4 regions of the Enterococcus sp. AZ103 genome follow, and region 3 is predicted to be linked to each of the others. Evidence: predicted binding sites of a transcription regulator. Region 3 holds the regulator's gene; each other region holds the start of a gene.
What was found. The regulator NrdR, encoded in region 3, represses ribonucleotide reductase genes. The targets are predictions, from matches to a motif close to ACACNATATATNGTGT.
Positions count from the first base shown of each region.

Region 1: ID741_RS06275 (deoxynucleoside kinase) is a predicted target of NrdR. The motif match lies at 3,107-3,122, and genes of this name have one in related genera.
Region 2: nrdD (anaerobic ribonucleoside-triphosphate reductase) is a predicted target of NrdR. The motif match lies at 3,908-3,923, and genes of this name have one in related genera.
Region 4: nrdH (glutaredoxin-like protein NrdH) is a predicted target of NrdR. The motif match lies at 3,665-3,680, and genes of this name have one in related genera.

Region 1 covers NZ_JBIOSI010000001.1:1,209,474-1,215,434, reverse strand. The annotation lists gene ID741_RS06290 (FAD-dependent oxidoreductase) at 1-314, shown strand, start outside; gene ID741_RS06285 (cupin domain-containing protein) at 334-1,587, shown strand; gene ID741_RS06280 (YoaK family protein) at 1,670-2,371, shown strand; gene ID741_RS06275 (deoxynucleoside kinase) at 2,423-3,088, opposite strand; gene mvk (mevalonate kinase) at 3,367-4,311, shown strand; gene mvaD (diphosphomevalonate decarboxylase) at 4,304-5,299, shown strand; gene ID741_RS06260 (phosphomevalonate kinase) at 5,296-5,961, shown strand, end outside.
Region 2 covers NZ_JBIOSI010000001.1:145,090-151,050, reverse strand. The annotation lists gene dinB (DNA polymerase IV) at 1-953, shown strand, start outside; gene nrdG (anaerobic ribonucleoside-triphosphate reductase activating protein) at 950-1,552, opposite strand; gene nrdD (anaerobic ribonucleoside-triphosphate reductase) at 1,613-3,802, opposite strand; gene ID741_RS00725 (ABC transporter ATP-binding protein) at 4,075-4,842, shown strand; gene ID741_RS00720 (FtsX-like permease family protein) at 4,832-5,961, shown strand, end outside.
Region 3 covers NZ_JBIOSI010000001.1:2,353,814-2,359,774, forward strand. The annotation lists gene dnaI (primosomal protein DnaI) at 1-257, opposite strand, end outside; gene ID741_RS11785 (DnaD domain protein) at 257-1,555, opposite strand; gene nrdR (transcriptional regulator NrdR) at 1,567-2,043, opposite strand; gene coaE (dephospho-CoA kinase) at 2,134-2,733, opposite strand; gene mutM (DNA-formamidopyrimidine glycosylase) at 2,730-3,569, opposite strand; gene polA (DNA polymerase I) at 3,751-5,961, opposite strand, start outside.
Region 4 covers NZ_JBIOSI010000001.1:95,463-101,423, reverse strand. The annotation lists gene ID741_RS00490 (ABC transporter ATP-binding protein) at 1-104, shown strand, start outside; gene nrdF (class 1b ribonucleoside-diphosphate reductase subunit beta) at 149-1,114, opposite strand; gene nrdE (class 1b ribonucleoside-diphosphate reductase subunit alpha) at 1,128-3,287, opposite strand; gene nrdH (glutaredoxin-like protein NrdH) at 3,381-3,599, opposite strand; gene ID741_RS00470 (FeoA family protein) at 3,967-4,437, shown strand; gene feoB (ferrous iron transport protein B) at 4,437-5,961, shown strand, end outside.

The DNA.
Region 1 (5,961 bases), 1.1 Mb from region 3:
GTAATCCAAAAATTGCTCAAACAGGCGTCTTTGTAAATGATGCTTTAAAGGAACCAAACATTTATTCAATTGAAGAAATCGATATGCATCACTGGTTAAACTATCATCGCAGTAATGAACCAATTGCCAAAGCAAAAATTGTGATCCGTAAGGCGGACCAACAAATTGTCGGTGTCACTAGTTTAAGCAATGAAGCCGATTTATTCATTAATTATTTTACCTTGTTATTAAAAATGAAAATGACCAAGCAGGAATTGCGGGAAACGATCTTAGCTTATCCTTCCTTAGCAAGCGATTTTTCTAAAATTTTCTAAAAAAAAGGAGTGTTTTACTATGAACAATGAAGAAAATGCACCACAACCAATTCGTAAATCAGATGGCAAAGGTTATTACAATCGTGGCCCACACGATACCATGCGTGACATTGAAGGACCAGATTTTTTAACTCCTCCAGCAACTGACCACGGTACTTTACCAAATATGCGCTTTAGCTACGATGATGTTCGTAACCGTCTAGAAGATGGTGGTTGGGCCAGAGAAATTACGAACCGTGAAATTCCAGCATCTGATCAAGTTGCCGGCGTTGATATGAACTTAGCACCTGGTGTTTATCGGGAAATGCATTGGCATAAAGAAGCAGAATGGGGTTTAATGCTTTACGGAAATGCCCGCGTAACTGCCATTGATGAAAATGGTAAATCTTTTATCGATGACGTAAAAGCTGGTGACATCTGGAACTTTGAAGCAGGTGTGGCTCACTCTATTCAAGGGCTAGATCAAGGAACTGAATTTTTACTTATCTTCAGCGAACCAGATTTTTCTGAAAATAATACGATGCTTATTACTGATTGGTTGGCTCATACTCCACCAGAAGTCGTAGCAGCAAACTTTAAAAAGAAAGTTTCTGAGTTGGAAAGCTTACCTAAAAAAGAAAAATATATTTTCAAAGCCGAAGTGCCAAAACCAATTGAAGAAGTTAAACGTCCTAACAACAATGGCGAAACACCACTACCATTAACTTTCCATATGGATTCATTAAAACCAATTGAATCTGAAGCTGGAAGAGTTTGGATTGTCGATTCAAAAGTTTTCCCAGCTGCTCAAACAATTTCAGCAGCCATTGTTGAAGTAGAACCTGGTGCAATGCGGGAATTACATTGGCATCCAAAAGGCGCTGAATGGCAATATTATATTCAAGGAGAAGCTCGGATGACCGTCTTCAATTCAAATGGATTAGCTAGAACTTATGACTATCGTGCTGGTGATGTTGGTTATGTCCCAACAGTTGCTGGACATTATGTTCAAAATACCGGAACTGAAAAATTAATCTTTGTAGAAGTCTTTAAAATTCCTGAGTACTCAGATATTTCTCTAAACAAATGGATAGCTACTACACCTTCACAAATCGTGGCTGATCATTTGAACTTAACCAAAGAGTTTGTCGAAAGCTTGCCACAAGAAGAAACACCAAGCCCAGTTATTTGGTTTGATCAAGATAAAATTAATCAAGAGGTCAAAAAACATACCAGCAACAATCCTTTCGAATCAGAAGATAGCAACGGCTTAAACGCCAAAGACGTCTTTTAAAAAAAGTGGCTCATTTTGTTACGCTGGCTTTAGTAACTAAGGTCAGCGTAAATATTTTTGACAAAGAAAGGACATCAACAAAATGAATAACGATATACACAATAACGAACCTTACATGTCTTTCCCTATTATTGCATTCTTACTTGCGGTAGCAGCTGGTGGTATGGATGGCTATACGTACTTTATTGGAAAAGTCTTTAGTACTGTTCAATCTGGGAACATTATCTTATTAGGACAAACATTAGCAACTAAAAACTGGTCGCATTTCTTTACAGTTGCAGCAACTATTCTAGCTTTTGGAATTGGCGCAGCGATTACAGCAGTTATCCAAAGAGAAGATTCCAAAGACTGGTCTTTTAAAGTTTTAATTATTGAAATTATTATCTTATTTTTACTATCATTAAATATCACAACAAGCAATTTATCGACTATGACAATTTGTATAATCATTTCCTTCATATCTGGTATGCAAGGCAATGCGTTCCATAAATTTGGTCAAGATTTAGTTTATGGTAATGTTGCCGTGACATTAGTTGTTCAAAATGCTTTTAGTTATCTTATGAAGGGCTTCTTTAAACAAGCTGGGGCCTTCCAAAAATCAGCTTTATATTCTCTAATTTTATTAGGGTTCGGTTTTGGTGGTTGGCTAGGTACATTATTAACCTCTAATTTTGGTAACAAAGCTTTGTGGTTCCCGATTATTATCTTTGCGCTCATTTACCTTGAAGGTAAGCATTTAGAAAAGAAAAGTAACGACAAACTAAAATTAAATCCAGCTGCATAATAATTCAAACAAAAAGTCGTTGAAATTCTAAAATGAATTTCAACGACTTTTTTATGCTTCTTTTGCCCATTCAGCACTTTCAATTTCGGCTAATTTTTGATCAATCATTTTTAAAACCATTTTTTCGGCTTCTTTACTTTCGACAAAATTAAGTGCATCACCATCAATTTGAATTTTTGGACTTTCATTGTAATTATCAAACCATTGGTCATAACGTTTATTTAATTCTTGGTAGTAATCATATAAAGTCGGGTCAAAACTTAATTGTTCATATTCCCGTCCCCGTTTTTCGATGCGGTCTAACATTGTTTCAAAGGAAACTTTGATATGAACCATCAAATCAGGATGCTTTTTGTAGGCAGCAAAAGGCAATTCTTCCATCATATTTTTCAATAGCTCATCATACACTTTTACTTCCGTATCTGTTGCCCGACCAAGATCGGCATTTAGATGGAATAATAAAGAATCTTCGTAAATCGAACGATCCAAAACATTATGATCTGCTTGCATCGCTTTTTTTATCATATCAAATCGTTTATTTAAAAAGTAAATTTGTAACAAAAAGGCATATTGTTCAGGATTGGCATAAAATAATGGCAAGACTTCATTATCATCGACTGATTCGTAAAATGCATCTGTCCCTAAATGTTTTGAAACCATTTCCGTTAAGCTTGATTTCCCTGCACCAATCGTTCCAGCTAATACTATCACACTCATGAACCTCCAACTCGTTTCATACAAAATATAGTGTCTCTTCTTTCAACTTATCTAATATACCCCCAACATTTAGTGGTGTCAATTTTTAACAATCAATAAAATTGTTACAATATTTTAAGGAAATGTTTAAAAAATTTTTCAGTTTACTACTTCTATAAGAAGCTTTCATTTACTTGTTCGCAAACTATGAGTAAAATAGGATAGATTGCATTTATTGAGAGGACTTCTCAACATAAATAATTGGTAAGCAGCTTTGCCAATTTTCTAGGAGAATGATTATGAAAAAAAATGGTCACGGCTATGCCAGTGGAAAAATAATTTTAATGGGTGAGCATTCAGTCGTTTATGGGGAACCAGCCATTGCTTTACCTTTTAGTGGGACTGGTATTCAAACTACTATCTCTTTTCATCCCGTAAACGAGTCTTGGATTGAGTCCAGCTTTTTTACCGGACCAATCGGTCAAGCACCTGACAGCATGAACAGTGTCAAAGTGCTTATTTGGCAAATGATCAAACAATTTAAAATCCAACAACCTTTTTATTTAAAAATAGATAGCACTGTACCAGCAGAACGTGGGATGGGCTCAAGTGCCGCTGTGGCAGTATCAATTACCCGGGCATTTTTCGATTTGTTAGACATCCCGGCAACACAAGCAAATGTCTTATATTTTGTTAATCAAGCTGAAAAAATTGCTCATGGTAATCCTAGTGGGATCGACGCTACCACTATCAGCGGCGTATCACCTATTCTTTATCAAAAAAGAATCGGGATCGAACCATTTGAGTTAAACATGGATGCTTATTTAGTTGTAGCCGATACTGGTATCAAAGGACAAACCCGTAAAGCTGTCAAAGATGTTGCAACTTTAATGGAAAAAATGCCTAAAAAAATCGGCACGCATATTCATAAACTAGGTTCACTAACTAAACAAGCCCGACAAGCCATTTTAACTAATTCTCCAGAACGTTTAGGAGATTATATGAATCAAGCACAGCATGTTTTAACAACTTTAGGAACAAGTAATCAAGCCTTAGACCATTTGATTGAAACGGCATTGACCCATGGTGCGTTAGGAGCAAAATTAACTGGCGGCGGTCGCGGTGGCTGTATGATCGCGCTGGCGCAAGATGAGGTAAGTGCCCATCGTTTACAAGAAACATTACTTTCTGCCGGTGCCAATAATACTTGGGTAGAAGGATTAGGAGCCTATGCCCATGTCTAGTGGAACAGCTCGCGCTTATACGAATATTGCCCTGATAAAATATTGGGGGAAAAAAGATCAAGCTTTGGTCCTGCCAATGAATAATAGTCTATCGCTAACATTAGATGCTTTTTACACTGAAACAACGGTGACTTTTTCAGATGATTTCCCAGCTGATCAGTTTTATTTAGATGAAAAGTTACAAGATCAAAAAGCAACCGCAAAGATCAGTAATTTTTTAGATGTTTTACGAGATAAACACCAAGTAAAACAGTTTGCAACAATCAAAAGTCAAAACTTCGTACCTACAGCTGCTGGCTTAGCTTCTTCTGCTAGTGGCTTGGCTGCTTTAGCTGGCGCTACCAGTGCAGCTTTAAATTTAAATTTGTCTAGCCAAGAATTGTCTCGACTAGCAAGACGCGGATCTGGTTCAGCCAGTCGCAGTATTTATGGCGGTTTTGCTGAATGGCTGCAAGGCACAGATGATCAAACTTCTTATGCTGTTCCGATTGCCTCTGATCATTGGGAGAATGAATTAACAATGCTTTTTATGATTGTTGACGACCAAGAAAAAGCCGTTTCTAGTCGTGATGGCATGCAAAGAACAGTTGAAACTTCAGCCTTTTATCAAGGTTGGTTGGATTCAGTCCCTCATGATTTAGCCAAAGCTAAAAAAGCCATCCATGAAAAAGATTTTACCGCCCTCGGTGAAGTGACCGAAGCCAGTTCTTTAAAAATGCATGGCACTACTTTAGCAGCAAATCCACCTTTTACTTATTGGTCATCTGAAAGTTTGCGCATCATGCAATTTGTCCAACAGTTAAGAGCTGAAGGCTTTGCTTGTTATTCAACCATGGATGCTGGACCAAATGTAAAAATTTTACTGGAGAGAAAAAATGAAGAACAATTAATCGCGACCTTAAAAGAAAAATTTCCAGAAAAACAATTAGTTGTCGCCCATGCAGGGCCAGGAATTGAAATTTTAACGAAAGAAGACGTGAACCCATGATTGAAGTTTCTGCACCAGGAAAACTTTACATAGCTGGTGAATATGCTGTAGTGGAACCAGGTCACCCGGCGATTATTGTAGCAATCGATCAATTTATCACTGTTACAATTGAGGCCGCTAAAAAAAGTGGTTCTATTCAATCTGCCCAATATAGTGATATGCCGATTCGTTGGACTCGTCGTAAAGGCGAACTAGTTTTAGATATTCGAGACAATCCCTTCCATTATATTTTAGCGGCGATTCACTTTACCGAAAAATATGCCCTAGAAAAAGGCAAACAACTAGCCTTCTTTGATTTGAAAGTGATTAGCGAGTTGGATAATTCCAATGGACGAAAATATGGTCTAGGATCTAGTGGTGCCGTGACAGTTTCCACTGTTAAAGCCTTAGATGCATTTTATGATTTACAATTATCTAACTTAGAATTATTCAAGTTAGCCACATTGGCTCACTTAAACGTTCAAGGAAATGGTTCCTGTGGTGATATTGCCGCTAGCGTTTATGGTGGTTGGTTAGCCTTCTCAACCTTTGATCATGATTGGGTCTTAGAACGTTTGAAACAGCAAAAAATTACGGATCTAATTGCCAGCGACTGGCCTTGCTTGCGGATCGAGCCGTTAGAAGCACCGGAAGATTTGCGCTTATTGATTGGTTGGACTGGC
Region 2 (5,961 bases), 2.2 Mb from region 3:
CCAATTATAAAGCCAGACAATATGGCATTCATTCAGCCATGAGTGCTCAAAAAGCTTATGAACTTTGCCCAGAAGCTATTTTTAAACCAGGTGATCATGAAAAATATTCACGGGTATCAAAACAAGTGCGGGAAGTTTTTTTACGTTATACTGATGTGATTGAACCGATGTCAATTGATGAAGCCTATTTAGATGTCACCAACAATAAGATTGATCAAACTTCAGCGATCAAAATTGCCACATCCATCCAAAAAGATATTTGGCGGGAAGTTCAACTAACTTGTTCGGCAGGGGTTAGCTACAATAAATTTTTGGCCAAATTGGCTTCTGATTATCAAAAGCCACGGGGATTGACTGTAATTTCACCAGAAGAAGCCGAAGTATTTCTAAAAAAATTACCGATTGAAAAATTTCATGGTGTCGGAAAAAAAACAGTTCCTAAAATGAATGAGTTAGGCATTTTTACTGGGGAAGACTTGTATCAAAAAAGTGAAATGTTTTTGATTCAGCAATTTGGTAAGATGGGTTATTCCCTGTATCGGAAAGTTCGTGGCATTCATGATTCACCTGTAAATATTACGCGAGAGCGGAAATCAGTTGGGAAAGAACATACATATGGTCGACCTTTATCTACTGAAGAAGAAGTCTTAAGTCAGTTGCGACAACTTTCTGAAAAAGTTGAGGGTGCCTTAAAGCGTGTCCAACGCCATGGCAAAACGGTAGTTGTTAAAATCCGCTATGCTGATTTTACTACTGTCACGAAGCGAATAACATTACCAGAATACCTGCAAAAAAAAGAAGAGATTTTTTCTCAAGCACGAATTATTTGGGAAGAGGTCGGTGGAATCGAAAAACAGATTCGCTTACTAGGTGTGACAGTCACCAATCTCGATCCAATTGCCTATGAGAATATTGTGTTGCCTTTATGGCAAGAAAAAGAGCGGTTGAATTAAATCAACTCGCTCTTTTTGATTTGTTCAAAAGCTTTTTTAGAATCATGCAGCTTTTCCCATAAAACAACTTTTCCTTCAGCTAAAGATTTTTTAACGTCAATAATCCGTTGATTGCTACTGCCACGAAATTGGAGCATGAGATTCTTTTGATCTTCCATAAAACGACCATCAACTAAAACGTCAATTTTATTTAGCAGTTCTAATTTATCATCGCTGTCTAGCAATAATTCTTCAAAGGTATAGCCGCTCCAAGACCAGATGTCTTTACCATCCCCGAACTCTTCTTTCATCCGATTAACTAAAGACAAAGCCACCTGAGTATTCAAAAAAGGTTCGCCGCCTAATAAAGTAATTCCTTGCACATAATCATGACTCGTATCTGCAATAATTTGATCCTCTAATTCTTTTGTATAAGGTTTGCCGTAACGAAAGTTTTGCGCCGCAACATTAAAACAACCTTCACAAGCAAATGGACAACCAGAAAGGTATAAACTGTTTCTGACACCTTCACCATCGACAAAATTGAATGATTTGTAATCAGCAATATAATTTTGGCTTAAATCTGATGCTAGCCATTCTTTTGGTTTTGGATTTCGCATATTTTCCCTCTTATCTTGAAAAAACTGCGGGAAAATTTGGCTTCTCCCACAGTCTTTTATTTATTTCATATGTTTGACACGTGAGGCAATTTCTTGATGACGGCCGTGAACCATTGGACGTGCTTGCGGATTTCCTAAGTAGCCGCAAGTTCTTTTCACGACATCGACTGTTTTAGGATCGTGATTGCCGCATGATGGACATTCAAATCCTCGTTTAGTTGGCGTAAAATCTCCTTCAAATCCACATTCATAGCAATGATCAATCGGTGTGTTGGTACCTAAATAACCAATTTTATCGTACGCATAATCCCAAACTGCTTCTAATGCTTTTGGATTTTGTTGTAGTACGGGATATTCGCAATAATGAATGAAGCCACCAGAACAATATTTTGGATAATCTTTTTCAAAATCTAGCTTTTCAAATGGTGTTGGATTTTTCCGTACATCATAATGGAAGCTATTAGTGTAATATTCTTTATCGGTAATATTTTCAACAACGCCAAAGCGTTCGGTATCTAAACGACAGAAACGATCAGTTAAACTTTCACTTGGTGTTGAATAAACACTAAAATGATAGCCATATTCGTTACCCCAAGCATCTGCATGCAATTTCAGATTTTTTAAGATATCCAAAGTGAATTTTTTGGCTTCTGAATTATTTTCCCATTCACCGCCAAAGAAAGCCGAAGCTGCTTCGTATAAGCCGATATACCCTAATGAAATAGTTGCGCGTTTATTTTTAAATAATTCATCAACTGATTCATTGCGGTTTAGTCGTTTACCAAAAGCACCGTATTGATAAAGAATTGGCGCGTTAGCTGGACTTGCTTCTTTACACCGATCTACACGGAAAACCATCGCATCTTTGACTGTAGCTAAGCGTTCTTCTAATAAAGACCAGAACTTATCTTGATCGCCGCCAGCTTCCATGGCAATTCGTGGTAAGTTCAAGGTGACAACACCTAAATTCATACGCCCAACATTAATTTCTTCGCCACTTTCATCTTTCCAGCCTTGTAGGAAAGAACGACAACCCATTGGTACTTTAAAACTGCCTGTTAATTCAACGATCTTATCGTAATTTAAAATATCTGGATACATCCGTTTAGCGGCACATTCTAATGCTAATTCTTTAACTTCATAATTTGGATCTGTCGGTTTTAAATTGACACCGTCTCTTAAAGTAAAGATTAGTTTAGGAAAAATAGCTGTGCGCTTTTCACTACCTAAGCCTTCAATTCGAATTTGCAAAATGGCTTTTTGAATTTCTTTTTCAAACCAAGAAGTTCCTAGACCAAAACCTAACGAAGTGAAAGGTGTTTGACCATTAGAAGTAAATAAAGTATTGATTTCATATTCTAGACTTTGCATCGCATCGTAAATGTCTTTTTTAGTTTTTGCTTTGGCATATTCTTCACGACGACTAGGTGTTTCAATCCATTCTTCCGCATCTTTTAAATGTTTTTGATAATTTAATTCAGCAAACGGTGCTAGTAATTCATCGGTGCGATCAGCAGAACAACCGCCGTATTGACTAGAAGCTACGTTAGCGATAATTTGCGAAATTTGCGCTGTTGCTGTCTGGATTGATTTTGGACTTTCTACTTCGGCATTCCCAATCTTAAAGCCGTCATTTAACATCCCTTTAAAGTCAATCAAGCAGCAGTTAGTCATCGGTGTATACGGATGATAGTCTAAGTCATGGTAATGAATATCGCCTTTTTGATGGGCATTAGCAACATGAGGTGGCAACATTTTTAAGCCGATTGATTTGCCGACAATCCCAGCTGTTAAATCTCGTTGGGTATTAAAAACATCGCTGTCTTTATTGGCATTTTCATTAACGACAGTTTGATCTTTATTGATTAGTTTGCTGATTGTAAAGTTAATATCAGTGGCTTGACTTCGTTGGAAATCACGATTGGTGCGGTAATTAATATATTCTTGCGCCAAGTCATATTGATTGTTTTCCAACAAGACGTGCTCCACAATATTTTGAATTTCATAAATTTTGATATCCCGATTAAAACGTTGGGCGATTTCTGCATCTACTTTTTCAACAATTGATTGAATTTTTACATGAGATAAAGGATCAAGACTCCCTTGAATTTTTGCCTGTGCTTTAATTAATGCGTCATAAATTTTTTGGTCATCAAATATTGTTTGGCGACCATCGCGTTTGATGACTTTCATCTCTCCCAAAGAAGATTGAAAAGTTGCGACAAAAGTATCATTGTTGCGAATTTCCATCATACCAACCACTCCGTTTCTAAATAATTCATAATATATCTTATAATAATCTTCAGAAAGATTCAACTAGATATAGTGGTGTATATTTTAATTGTACCAAATAAAACACTATATATTGTGTTTGCATTTCCTTGTAAAATCAATGAAAACTGATAGTCATAGGCTTTTTTGAAAGATTAATTAATTATTGCTATCTTTATTTTAAAATTCGAAAAAGATTCCACTAATGCCATTCTGTGATACGATAAAGAAAAAATTTAAAGGATAAATCAATGGAAAAATTAATTGAAGTGCAACATCTTACTAAAACTTTTGGTAATCGAAAAAATAAAATGACTATTTTAGATGATTTGAATTTTTCAATTGAAAAAGGTGAGTTTGTTGGCATCATGGGTCCTAGTGGTGCCGGTAAAACTACTTTAATGAATATACTGGCCACTATCGCCACTCCAACGATGGGTCAAGTGAGAATCAATCAGCAGGATATCACTCGCATGCGAGAAAACAAATTAACCGATTTTCGGCGGGAGAATCTAGGTTTTATATTTCAAGAATTTCATTTGATTGATAGTCTGACACTAAGAGACAATATTGTTTTGCCTTTGACAGTTTCAAAACTATCTACGGATGAAATGATGAATAGAGTTGAGGAACTGGCGAAAATATTAGGAATTTATGACATTTTAGATCATTATCCTGAAGAAGTTTCGATGGGGCAAAGACAGCGGACTGCTGCGGCTCGAGCTTTAGTGGCGCGACAACCAATCTTGTTAGCGGATGAACCTACTGGTGCGCTAGATTCTAAGATGGCTACTGAGTTTTTAAATTACCTAGCCGAAATCAACTTACAGGAAAACACAACTATATTAATGGTGACTCATGATCCTTACACCGCTAGTTATTGTAATCGGGTTTTGTTTATTAAAGACGGTCGTTTTTTCTCTGAAATTGTCCGACGATCTTCTCGTAAAGAATTTTTTGAAAAAGTGATTGATATGCAAGCAACGATTGGAGGAGGAGGGCGCGCCAATGCTGATTAAATTAATGTGGCGTGGTTTTGTTCGACAGTTAAGCAACTATTTATTGTTTTTAGTTAGTATGATTTTTGCCGTGATGCTTTATTATTCTTTTGTGACGATTACCAAAGAGCAGCCGATTATCCAAACAGCTGGGAACAATGCTCAGGTAGTTTCAGTTTTAACTTTGGGCATTGTGGCAATTGTCTTTATCTTAGTTTATTTCATGTTGACGACCAATCGTTTTTTTATCGAAAATCGCCGTAAAGACATTTCAATCTTTCATTTGTTTGGCTTGAAATTTTATCAAATCTATCTATGGTTTGCCTTTGAATTGCTACTCTTAGGGGGGATTTCCTTTATTATTGGGATTGCTTTAGGAATGCTTTTTTCAAAATTATTAAGTATGATCTTAGTTTTTGCAATGGGATTGAATATCGCAGTTGATTTTTTTGTTTCATTTGAAGCCATCACCTCAACAGCTACAGTTTTAATTTTCTTATTACTGCTAGTAGCAATTCAAACGTTGTGGTTAGTTTCTAGTTTTAAATTTTCTTGGGAAAATCAGAAAATTTCTTTTCCTCAATTAAATCGAAAAAAAAGATTTCAGAAAATCACTGCAATTTTAGGGATTGTTTTCTTGGCTGTTGGTTGGGGGAGCGCCATCTTCTTTTTAAGAATTGTTCAAATAGCGGTTGGAAAATTTTATTTAGTGGAATCGATTTTAGTAATCATGCTGATTATTTTTGTTATTTGTATTATTGGAACCTATTTATTTTTTGCTTGTACTTTACCCTATTACCAAAAACGAAAAGTAGACAGTGTTTATCGTGATTTAAAAATATTGACTCGCAGTGAGAACCTCGCCTATTACTATAAAAATTGGCGTTTAGCTGGAACAATGACGATTTTATTGGGTTTAGCATTGGCATTTTTAGGCGCGACGACGGCAGTAGTTTCTTTATCAATGAATAATATTCGGGAATTTGCACCAGTGTCTTTAATGATTGATCAAGAAAATTATCAAACAATAAAAAATGAAGTCAGCCAGTTAAGTGGCTATCAAGCGACTATTTTAAGCCTTAAACTAGTGGGTGGTCAGCAAACATTGCGGATTGTTGGTGAAGGAACCGATGAAAAGCC
Region 3 (5,961 bases):
TTTAAATTTAAGCGTGGTTCATAACCTGGTGCAATCATTGTAGGATCATTAGTTAGAAATTTATTTTTTTCTTGCACGAATTCGTAAAGTTTTGCAAAAGATTTTTCAATATCTGCTTGCGTTAGTTTTTGTTTATGGGTTTCAATAAATGCTCTTACATCAGGATCCTGTAAAACTTCTTGCATCATTTCTTGATAACGACCAGCTACCCCACGGCTTCTAATAATTTGTGTCAGTTCTTTTCCTACGTCTTCCATTAATTATCACCCTCTTTATTTAAAAATTGTGCTAATTTTCGATTTAATTCAGCCGTTTTCTCCTCACTTAAGGAACTTTCAACTGGCGGTTGCTTAATATGCTCGGGCAGTGCCTCTGTCCGTGTTTGGAAATTTTTCCGTTGTGAAAAGTTAGTGGAACTTTTTTTCTTAACAAACTTTTGATTATTATTTTTCAAACGCGAGATGGCTTTTTCAGGGGTATCAATGCCTTGAGCTGACCAGTCCTGAGCAATTTTAGTAATATAATTTTCATTTAAATAGCTTTGTTTTTGGACGACTAGCGCATAATTAATTAATATATTAACTACGCCAGAAGTCAATTTTTGTTGGGTCAGCATTTTTTCAATTAATTTTAATTCATTATTTTGCGTACTGACCCCTTTTTGTTTTTTGATTGCCTTAAAATACTGAACCGGTGGAAATTTTTTACTTTCCTCCAACAATCTTGCTTCACCTTTTGTAAAAGACTCAGGCTTTACTTTTACTGGTTTTTCTTCTGAGGGCTTATCTTGTTTACCTAACAATTGTCGTAAATAGTTTAAATCTACATGTTGCGTTTCACCGACTGAAGCTTTACCGACAAAATCGGCCATTTCAATCTCGTTAACTGCATACATAATATGCAAGCTTTCAATCGCTTTTTTTGTTTGATCATTCAAGTGAATTTTAAATTTTTGAATCAAGTGGTTAAATGTTTCCCAATCAAATCCTTTATCCAAGGTCTCTTCTACAAACATATCTTGCGTTTGCTTTAATACTTCAGCATTTGCTTCAAAGTTGGATTCTTGAATATTATAGATTTCTCGAAAGGTTTTCGCAATATTTTTTAAACCCTTTTTATTAAAATTGGCGGGTTTAAAGCGATCAACCAATCTTTGATAACGGCGTTCACCTATTTTGTTAAGTAATAAGTAGCTCATAATTGGATCTTGAAAAAAAGTTTCTGGTTTCATGGGGGTATGCAATTGATAAACTAGCTGTAAGCCCAATTCAGTATCTTTTTTTTCAAAACTTTCCAATAAACCTAGGCCTTCTAATTTTTCACGAGCTTTAATCATGTTTGGTAAGCCTAGATCAATTGCTGACAACAAATCAGTGTGCATTATTTCCTGACTTTTTCCAGTTAAAGTAATATCAGCATTTAAATTCAAATAGAGAGCCAGTGCTTGACTACCAATGATTGGCTGATAAAGATATAGTAATGCCTGTTGATTACTTTGATCTAATTGTGGCACCCCATAAACTGTATAAAAAGTTGTGGGTTTGATTTCTTCCACTTAAATTTCTCCTATTCTTCTGGCTTAGAAGATTTCGCTTTATCGACAATTTCTTGTAATTCTCGCAAAAAGACTGACATGTCTTTAAACTGACGATAAACACTGGCAAAACGAATATAAGCAATTTCATCTACTTCCATTAAATCTTCCATCACAAAATCACCAATCAAACTCGTTGAAACTTCATTTTCTCCCATGCTTCGGACACGATTTTCTACGTGATCGACGATTTGTTCCATTTGTTCCATCGCCACTGGTCTTTTCTCGGCTGAACGGATTAAACCGCGTAAAATTTTATCTCGACTAAATTCCTCACGATCACCATTACGTTTCACAACTAATAGCGGTGCGGCTTCAATTCTTTCAAAAGTGGTGAAACGAAACCCACAATTTTCACACTCTCGGCGACGACGAATGGCACGATTGTCATCTGTTTGACGGCTATCTATCACACGTGAACTATTATGATTACATCTTGGACAACGCATTTACTCACCTCTTATTTTATCTGAAGATTTAACTAAAGTTTACCATAACAAAATTATGAAAAAAAGCGGTTAAAGATCTAACAATACGCATTAACTGATAAAGTTTTGTTTTTTTAACCAATCTTCAACTTGCTGTTTCGTTTCTTCTATCGTACCACGATTGTCAAATACGATATCTGCTTTTTGTTTTTTTTCATCAATTGACCATTGGCTGTTGATTCGATTAAAGGCTTCATTTTCGGTATAGTTATTTCTTTTCATCAAACGTTCCAACTGAATTCTAGGACTAACATAAACTACAGCAATCACGTCCAATTCTTTTTCATAGTGAGCTTCATAAAGTAAAGGAATATCTGCAATAACTAAAGGGGATTTCTTCTTTAGCTCTTCAATTTGACGTAAAATTTCTTTTCTAATAAATGGTTTGATGGTTTCATTTAATTTTAGCCTTTCATCTGGCTGACTAAAAACTAAATCACCTAATTTTTTTCGATCCAAACCACCTTCAGCTAATAAAATATCTTCACCAAATTTTTCGACAACTGCCGCTAATCCCTCGGTACCAGGCTCCACTACTTCTCTAGCCACCACATCGCCATCAACAACAGGAATTTGATGATTTTTAAATACATTTACGACTGTTGATTTTCCAGTAGCAATACTACCAGTCACGCCTAATACAAAACTCATATCTTCACCTGCTTTAATTTTTGACAATGGGGACAAAGATGGGTACCTCTTTGAGCGACTTTAATTTTAATAATCGGTGTTTGACACCTTTTGCAAGGCAGTCCGGTTTGGCCATATACATTCAACTTTTGTTGGAAATGACCTGCTTCGCCTAAAGCATTCAAATAGGTACGGATAGTTGTTCCACCAGCTTTTTTTGCTTCTGAGATAACAGTAATAATTGCCTGATGCAGTTTCTTTGCGGCCTGCTTTGAAATTGATTTTGCTGGCTGCATAGGATGGATTTTGGCTAACCATAATACTTCATCAACATAAATATTGCCTAAACCAGCAACAATTTTTTGATTGAGCAATAATGGCTTAATCATGGTGGTTGATTTTTGTAATTTTTGATAGAAAGGCGCGAAGGCAAATTCTTCAGTTGTTGGTTCTGGACCTAATTGAAGGATTCCTTTATAGTTTTCACCTTGTCCTTTCGGTAGTAAAGCCATTCGTCCAAATTTTCTTACATCGTGATAAATTAATTCAGAACCATCAGTGAAAATAAAACGCACGTGACTATGTTTATCCAAAACAGTCTCTTCAGGAAAATATTCATACTTTCCTTCCATTCTTAAATGAGAGACCATATCAAAATCATCAAATTCAAAAATTAAATATTTTCCACGTCTTTTAACATCTTGGATTGTCTCACCAATTAATTCGATTGCAAATTGTTCAACTTCTGGTGATTCAATAATTCTAGGCCAAAAAACCTCTACTTTTTTAATTGTTTTATTTTTTACTAATGCTTCCAAACCAATTCTGACGGTCTCAACTTCCGGTAGTTCTGGCATTTCAACACTTCCTAGTTAAAAAAGACTGGGACAACAATCTAAACAGTTTTTAAACATCTGAATCAAAATCAGTAAAGCTACTAAAGATTGTCATTCTTTGAAAATGACTTATTAGATCCCAAAACCAACACTATAATGTTCGGATTTCTTCTGTAAAATTTGTTGTCACAGTGTTTTTATTTTATTTTGCTTCGTACCAAGTTTTTCCCCAGCTACTATCTGTTAATAATGGGACATTTAATGATACAGTATTTTCCATGACTTCTTTGACTAATTTATCTAGCATTTCGACTTCATTTTCTGGTACTTCAAAAACCAATTCATCATGCACTTGCAATAACATGGTTGCTTTTAGATCTGTTTTGGCTAATCGTTTAGACAGTTCAATCATTGCTAACTTAAGAATATCAGCGGCACTTCCTTGAATTGGAGTATTGATCGCTGTCCGCTCTGCGAAAGAACGAATATTGAAATTTCTTGAGTTAATATCTGGTAAGTAACGGCGACGATTATAAAGTGTTTTTGCATAGCCTTGATGTTTTGCCTCTCGAACACTTTCTTCCATATATCTTTTTACATCAGGATAGTTTTCGAAATAAGTGTCAATATATTCTTGTGCTGCTTTTCTAGTAATTCCCAAATTTTGTGACAAGCCATAATCAGAAATTCCATAAACAATCCCAAAGTTCACCGCTTTAGCGTTACGACGCATGTTTGGTGTTACATCTTCTTCTTTTACACCAAATACCCGCATTGCCGTACTTGTGTGAATATCCATGCCATCCTTAAATGCTTGAATCAAATGCTTGTCGCCAGAAATGTGAGCCAATACCCGCAATTCAATTTGTGAATAATCTGAAGAATAAATCAGCCAATCTTTTTCCCGGGGAACAAAAGCTTGACGAATTTTACGACCTTCTTCTAAGCGAATCGGAATATTTTGTAAATTAGGATCAACTGAACTTAAGCGACCAGTTTGAGTCAAAGTCTGAATATAACGAGTGTGAATCTTATTATCTGATTGAATCACCTTCAATAAGCCTTCAACATATGTTGATTGGATTTTAGCAATTTGACGATAGTTCAAAATATCGTCAACTATTGGTGCTTGTTCTCTCAATTGTTCTAAAACATCAACAGCGGTTGAATAACCGGTTTTTGTTTTTTTAATAACTGGTAACTGCATTTTTTCAAATAAGATCACACCTAATTGTTTTGGTGAATTGATATTGAAGGTTTCACCAGCTTCTTCATAGATTTTTTGCTCAATTTCTTGTAGTCTCTTTGAAAATTCGCCTCGCATATTTTGTAAAGTTTGGGCATTAACTGTAATCCCAGTAATCTCCATTTCGGCTAAAATCCGAGATAATGGCAATTCCATCTCATAAAATAAACGATCTTGTTGTTTTTCTTCCAATTCACTTTCAAGTTTTTGACTCAAAAATTTAATGGCTTGAATTTTTCGTGCCAAATGATTAAAGAACACTTCTTGATCTTCCGGCAAGCCTTTTTTGGCCCCTTTACCATAAATCTGTTCATCTGATTGAATTTCAGTAAAACCATAATGTTGAGCTACACCAGCGATATCATTACTGTTATCATTTGTATCTAGCAGATAGGCTGCCAGTAAAACATCAAAGTTAATACCTTCAGTTTTCGTGACAAAACGATTCAAAGCAACATATGTCCGCTTTGCATCGTAAACTTTTTTTCCATTTGTTGACTCTAACCAACTTTTAAATACCGGGGATTCAAATAAATCCAAATGATTATTCGTAACATAAATCTTATTTTGGTTGCTCCAAGACACGCCAACAACGTCAGCAGTATGATAATTATCTTGTAGCATTTCTACATGGAGGCAAGCATCTGGTCCAAATTGACTTTCATCAAAAGTATCCACCACATCATAATGGATATCTTCAAGTTCTACCGGATCTTCTTCAATATTTAGCTTACTTAAAAACTGTTTAAAATCCATCTCTTTGTAAAATTCGACTAGTCTTTCGATATCTTTGCCATGATAACTTAATTCATCTAACTCAATAGTTACTGGGGCTTTTGTATCAATAGTTGCTAGTTTTTTTGATAAGAAGGCTTGATCTTTATCATTAATCAGATTTTCCTTCATCTTGCTTTTTTTCATTTCATCAATGTTTTGATAGACACCTTCAACGCTGCCATATTCTTTAATTAATTTAATCGCCGTTTTTTCACCGACTTTTGTTACACCAGGATAATTATCTGATGTATCGCCTGCTAATCCTTTTAAATCAATAATTTGATTTGGAGTCAAGCCATCATATTTTTCAGCAACATGGGCTGGTGTATATGATTCGATATCACTGACTCCTTTTACTGTGATATCGACAGTAATTTTATCACTTGCTAA
Region 4 (5,961 bases), 2.3 Mb from region 3:
TGATGTATCAAGGAGAAATTGTTGAAGTTGGCGAAACCAAAGATATTTTAGAGAACCCGCAGCATGAATATACAAAGACTTTGATTGCTGCACAATTAAACTAAAAACCAGGCAACTTCACTAAATGGAAGTTGCCTGGTTCGCTATATTATTCAAAACCAATCAAATAATCATCGTCATCCATCGCTTCGACATGGCCTAACAAATAGCCATTACCGACTTGCGAGAAGAAGTCGTGGTTACTTGTACCAGTAGAAATCCCATTCATGACAATTGGGTTTACGTCATCGGCGGTATCTGGGAATAATGGATCTTGTCCCAAGTTCATCAACGCCTTGTTGGCATTATAGCGCAAGAAAGTTTTGACTTCTTCTGTCCAACCGATTTCATCGTACAATTCTTCAGTGTAACGTTCTTCATTTTCGTAAAGTTCGTATAATAAATCATACATCCATTCCTTCAATGATTCTTGTTCTGCTTCAGGCAGCTCGTTGAATCCTCGTTGGAATTTGTAGCCAATGTAAGTTCCGTGAACAGATTCATCACGAATGATCAATTTAATGATCTCTGCTACATTAGCTAGTTTATTGTTTCCCAAATAGTATAGTGGTGTGTAAAAGCCTGAGTAGAATAAGAAAGTTTCCAAAAAGACACTGGCAATTTTCTTTTCTAATGGTGTACCGTTTTTGTAGATTTCGTTCACTCGTTCAGCTTTTTTTTGTAAATATACATTTGTATTGGTCCATTCGAAGATTTCATCAATTTCAGATTTTGTGTTTAAAGTACTGAAGATCGATGAATAACTTTTTGCGTGAACAGATTCCATGAATTGAATATTGTTTAAAACGGCTTCTTCATGGGGTGTGCGTACATCTTCTCTCAGCTGATCCATCCCAGTCTCTGATTGAACGGTATCAAGTAAAGTCAGACCACCAAAAACGTGGCCGACTAAGTTTTGTTCCATTTTTGATAATTTACGCCAATCATCTAAGTCATTTGATAAAGGAATCCGGGTATCTAACCAAAACTGTTCAGTTAATTTTTCCCAAGTTGATTTATCGATGACATCTTCAATTTCATTCCAATTTATTGCTTCATAATATGTTTCTGTCATGAGGTTCTCCTTTCTAAATGACGCAGCTTTCGCATTGATTTGAACCGATTTCTTCTGCGTCTTCAGTGAAGGTCCGAACGTAATAAATCGATTTACAGCCTTTGTAAAAGGCATAGTTTCGTAAGATGTTTAAATCACGAGTAGATTGCTTAGTTTCTGTTTTCCATTCGTATAAACCGCGAGGAATTTCAGAACGCATGAATAAAGTTAAGCTCATTCCTTGGTCAATATGTTGTTGCGCTGTGGCATAGACATCGATAACTTTACGCATATCCATATCGTAAGCAGACATATAATAAGGCAATGTTTCATTATTTAAATATGGTGCTGGGTAATAAATTTTCCCAATTTTCTTTTCTTGACGTTCTTCAATTAAACGAGTGATAGGGTGTAAGCTAGCGCTGGTATCATTGATATAAGAAATCGAACCATTTGGCGCTACAGCTAGACGATTTTGGTGATACAAACCATCTGTTTTAATAGCCTCTCTTAAAGCTGCCCAGTCTTCTGCAGTTGGAACAAAAATATCTTTGAAGATTTCTTTGACTTTATCAGTTTGTGGCATGAATTCACCAGTTATATATTTGTCAAAATAAGAGCCATCAGCATATTTTGATTTTTCAAAATTATAGAAGCTTTGTTTCTTTTCTCTAGCAATTTGATTGCTTTCTACTAAAGTCCAATAATTTAACAGCATGAAATAAATATTGGTGAAATCGATTGATTCTTCAGATCCATAAACCATCAAGTTTTTAGCAAAGAAACTGTGTAAGCCCATCGCACCTAAGCCAATCGTATGATTTAAATGATTGCCGTTTTGAATAGAAGGAACCACATCAATATTTGAAGCATCTGTAACAAAAGTTAACGCTCGAACCATTGATTTAACAGATTTGCCAAAGTCAGGACTTTCCATTAAATTGACAATATTTGTTGAGCCTAAGTTACAAGAAATATCTGTACCTAATGTTTCATATTCTTGACGATCATTAATGGCAGATGGTGTTTGAACTTGTAAAATTTCTGAACATAGATTACTCATGACGATTTTTCCGTCAACCGCATTTGCCCGATTAGCCGTATCGATATTGATGATATAAGGATAGCCAGATTCTTGTTGTAATTTAGAAATTTCGTTTTCCAAGTCACGAGCCCGAACCCGTTTTTTACGAATGTTGGGATTAGCTACCATGTTGTCATATTCTTTTGTGATATCCACATAAGAGTAAGGGACACCGTATTCCTTTTCAACACCATAAGGGCTGAATAAATACATATCTTCATTTTTACGAGCCAATTCGTAAAACTTGTCAGGAACAGTGACACCTAGTGACAGAGTTTTAACCCGAATTTTTTCATCGGCATTTTCTTTTTTAGCCGATAAGAACATCTCAATGTCTGGATGGAAGACATCTAGATAAACCACACCGGCTCCTTGACGTTGGCCTAATTGGTTTGAGTAAGAAAAGCTATCTTCGAATAATTTCATTACTGGAACGACACCACTAGCGGCTCCGTCATAACCTTTAATCGGCGCACCGGCTTCTCGGAGGTTAGACAAATTAATACCAACGCCGCCACCAATTCTTGATAATTGTAAAGCAGAGTTGATTGAGCGACCAATACTATTCATATCATCAGTCATTTGGATTAAGAAACAAGAGACCAATTCTCCACGGCGTTTACGTCCTGCATTTAAAAATGAAGGAGTTGCAGGTTGATAGCGTTGATGAATCATTTCATCAGCTAAATCTAGTGCTAGATTTTCATCCCCGTCTGCAAAGTATAAGGCACTAAAAGCTACACGATCTTCATATGACTCTAGGTATTCGTCGCCATCGTTACTTTTTAAAGCGTACTGAGAATAAAATTTATAGGCTGCCATAAATGATTTAAAGACAAAATTCTGTTCATCTAAAAATGCATATAATTTTTCAATAAAAGCAAGAGAATATTTTTCGATAAATTCTTGTTCTAAATAATCTTCTGAAATTAGGAAATCAAGTTTTTCTTTAATAGAAGAAAACTTGTGGGTATTCGGTTCAACATTCTCTTTAAAGAATGCATCTAAAGCTTCTTTATCTTTATTTAATGGGATTTGTCCGTTAACAGGACGGTTGATTTCATTATTAAGTTTGAAGTAGGTCACATCGCCTAGATTTTTCAGACTCATTTCGTCACTTCTTTCCTATATATAGTAATAAATAAAACTGAGACAAAAATAGTCGCTTTTCATCTCAGTTCGTCATTCATTTAGATTTATTGATTAAGCTAAAGCTTTTAGTTGGTCAGGACGAAAGCCGATAATTGTGTCTGAACCATTAAAAGTAACAGGTACACTTTGGAAACCTTGTTCTTTTAAGAAGTCTAAAGCAGTTGGTTCGCTGTCTATATTAATTTCTTCAAAGCTAATATGATTGTCGTTTAAATAACGTTTTGTCATCTTGCATTGCATACAATTGTTTTTTGAATATACTTTTACCATGGATGTTCCCCCTTTTTTTCTACACTTATCAGTATAAAAGATGTTGGGAAAAAGTCAATCGAAAAACACTATATATAGTGTTTCGTTTTTTGAGATACACAAGGCTTGGTGTTTTTGGAAAAATGATGAAAGCAGATGAATTCAATGGAAAAGCCCTTTCTTTATTTGAAAAACAAAAATTGAATGTTTTTTTTACGAACAAAAAAATTTTAAATAACCTTTCTAAACAAGTTTGAAATAATAAGTCAAATTTACTGCTCAAAAGATTAAGAAAAAGTTATGTTTCATATTGACATTGTTCACAAATCCAGTTAATCTAAGTGAGAAAGATTCTCATTATTAATTGAAAAAGTTAGGCGGAAAAATGATGACTACTTTAGCAGATGTTTCTTTGAATAAAGTTGTGGAAATTGATTCAGTCACATTAGATTCAGATATGAAGCGCCGGATGCAGGATCTCGGAATGGTAATTGGTTCGAAAATTGCCGTTGTGAGTCAGTCTGGGCATAATAGTATTGTCTTGTTACACAATTCTCGTGTGGCAATTGATAAGACTATTTTGAAAAGTATTAATGTGAAAGATATAACAGAAGAAAGAAATCATTGGTCTTCTTTAGATCAATTAAAAATAGGAGAACAAGGGGTTGTCGTAAATGTCCACGGCACCGGTGCAGTGAAACGCCGCTTAATGGATATGGGCTTAACCAAAGGAACGTTGATTAAAATTATTAAACTTGCCCCATTGGGAGATCCGATTGAAATTCGGATTCGTGGGTATGAATTGACTTTGAGAAAATCTGAAGCGGAAATGATTATTATTGCGAAGGAGGAAGCGTGATGGCAAACCTACATGTAGCATTAGCCGGAAATCCCAATAGTGGGAAGACTAGCGCCTTTAATGTATTAACTGGTAATAATCAATTCGTTGGAAACTGGCCGGGTGTCACCGTTGAAAGAAAAGGTGGCGTTTATAAAAAGAATACTGATGTTACGATTGATGATTTGCCGGGTATATACTCTCTTTCACCTTATACACCAGAAGAAGTTGTTGCTAGAGATTACTTATTGTCAGGTGAACCTGATGTCATTTTAAATATTGTCGATGGGACAAATTTAGAACGGAATCTTTATTTAACGACCCAATTAATTGAAACAGGGATTCCAACAGTCGTAGCTGTCAATATGATGGACATTTTGGAAAAAAGTGACAAGCAGATTAATTTAGAAAAATTATCTTATGCTTTAGGTGTACCAGTGATTGGCATATCAGCTTTAAAAAATCGAAATGTTGATAAAGCAGTCAAAGAAGCCATCGCAGCTGCAAAGAATAATGCAGAAATCAATTATCCCCAATATGATAAACGTCTTGAAGCTGCTTTAAATGAGATCGAAACCATTTTAGGTAGCACCGTTGAAGACAAATATGCTCGTTGGTACAGCGTGAAATTATTCGAACGGGATTCACGAGCAAGCCAAGCATTAGATTTGAGCACTATTCAGCAAAAAGAAATCGAAGAAACCATTAATATTACTGAAAAGATTATCGCAGATGATGCTGAATCCATCATTATTAATGAAAGATATAATTTTATTTCGGACTTGAAAACCTTATGTGTTGTTGATGATGACCAGTTTAAATTATCATTATCAGATAAAATTGACCGGATTGTGACGAATCGCTTTTTAGCGTTACCGATTTTTGCTTTAGTTATGTGGTTAATCTATTACATTGCGATTCAAACTGTCGGAGCCATTGGAACTGACTGGGTAAATGATACTTTGTTTGGTGATATCGTACCGAACTTTATCGAAACAACCTTGCAATCTTGGCAAGTAGCTGGTTGGATGCAAGACTTGATTTTAAATGGGATTGTCGCCGGAATTGGCGCAGTACTTGGTTTTTTACCACAATTAATGGTTTTATTTTTCTGTTTGGCATTAATTGAAGATTGTGGCTACATGGCGCGGATTGCTTTTGTAATGGATCGTTTCTTTAGAAAGTTTGGTTTGTCAGGAAAATCATTTATTCCGATGTTAATTGCAACAGGTTGTGGTGTGCCAGGTGTCATGGCGAGTCGGACAATTGAAAATGAAAAAGATCGTAAAATGACTGTTATGCTAACGACATTTATGCCTTGTTCAGCTAAATTGCCAATCATAGCCTTAGTAGCGGGGGCATTTTTCCCAAATAGTTCTTGGGTAGCACCCTCAGCTTATTTTATTGGTATGTCAGCAATCGTTTTATCAGGGATTGCTTTGAAAAAAACACGTTTGTTTGCCGGTGATCCAGCACCTTTCATTATGGAATTGCCAGTTTATCATTTTCCAAGAATCGGTAATACGATTCGTTATACGTATGATC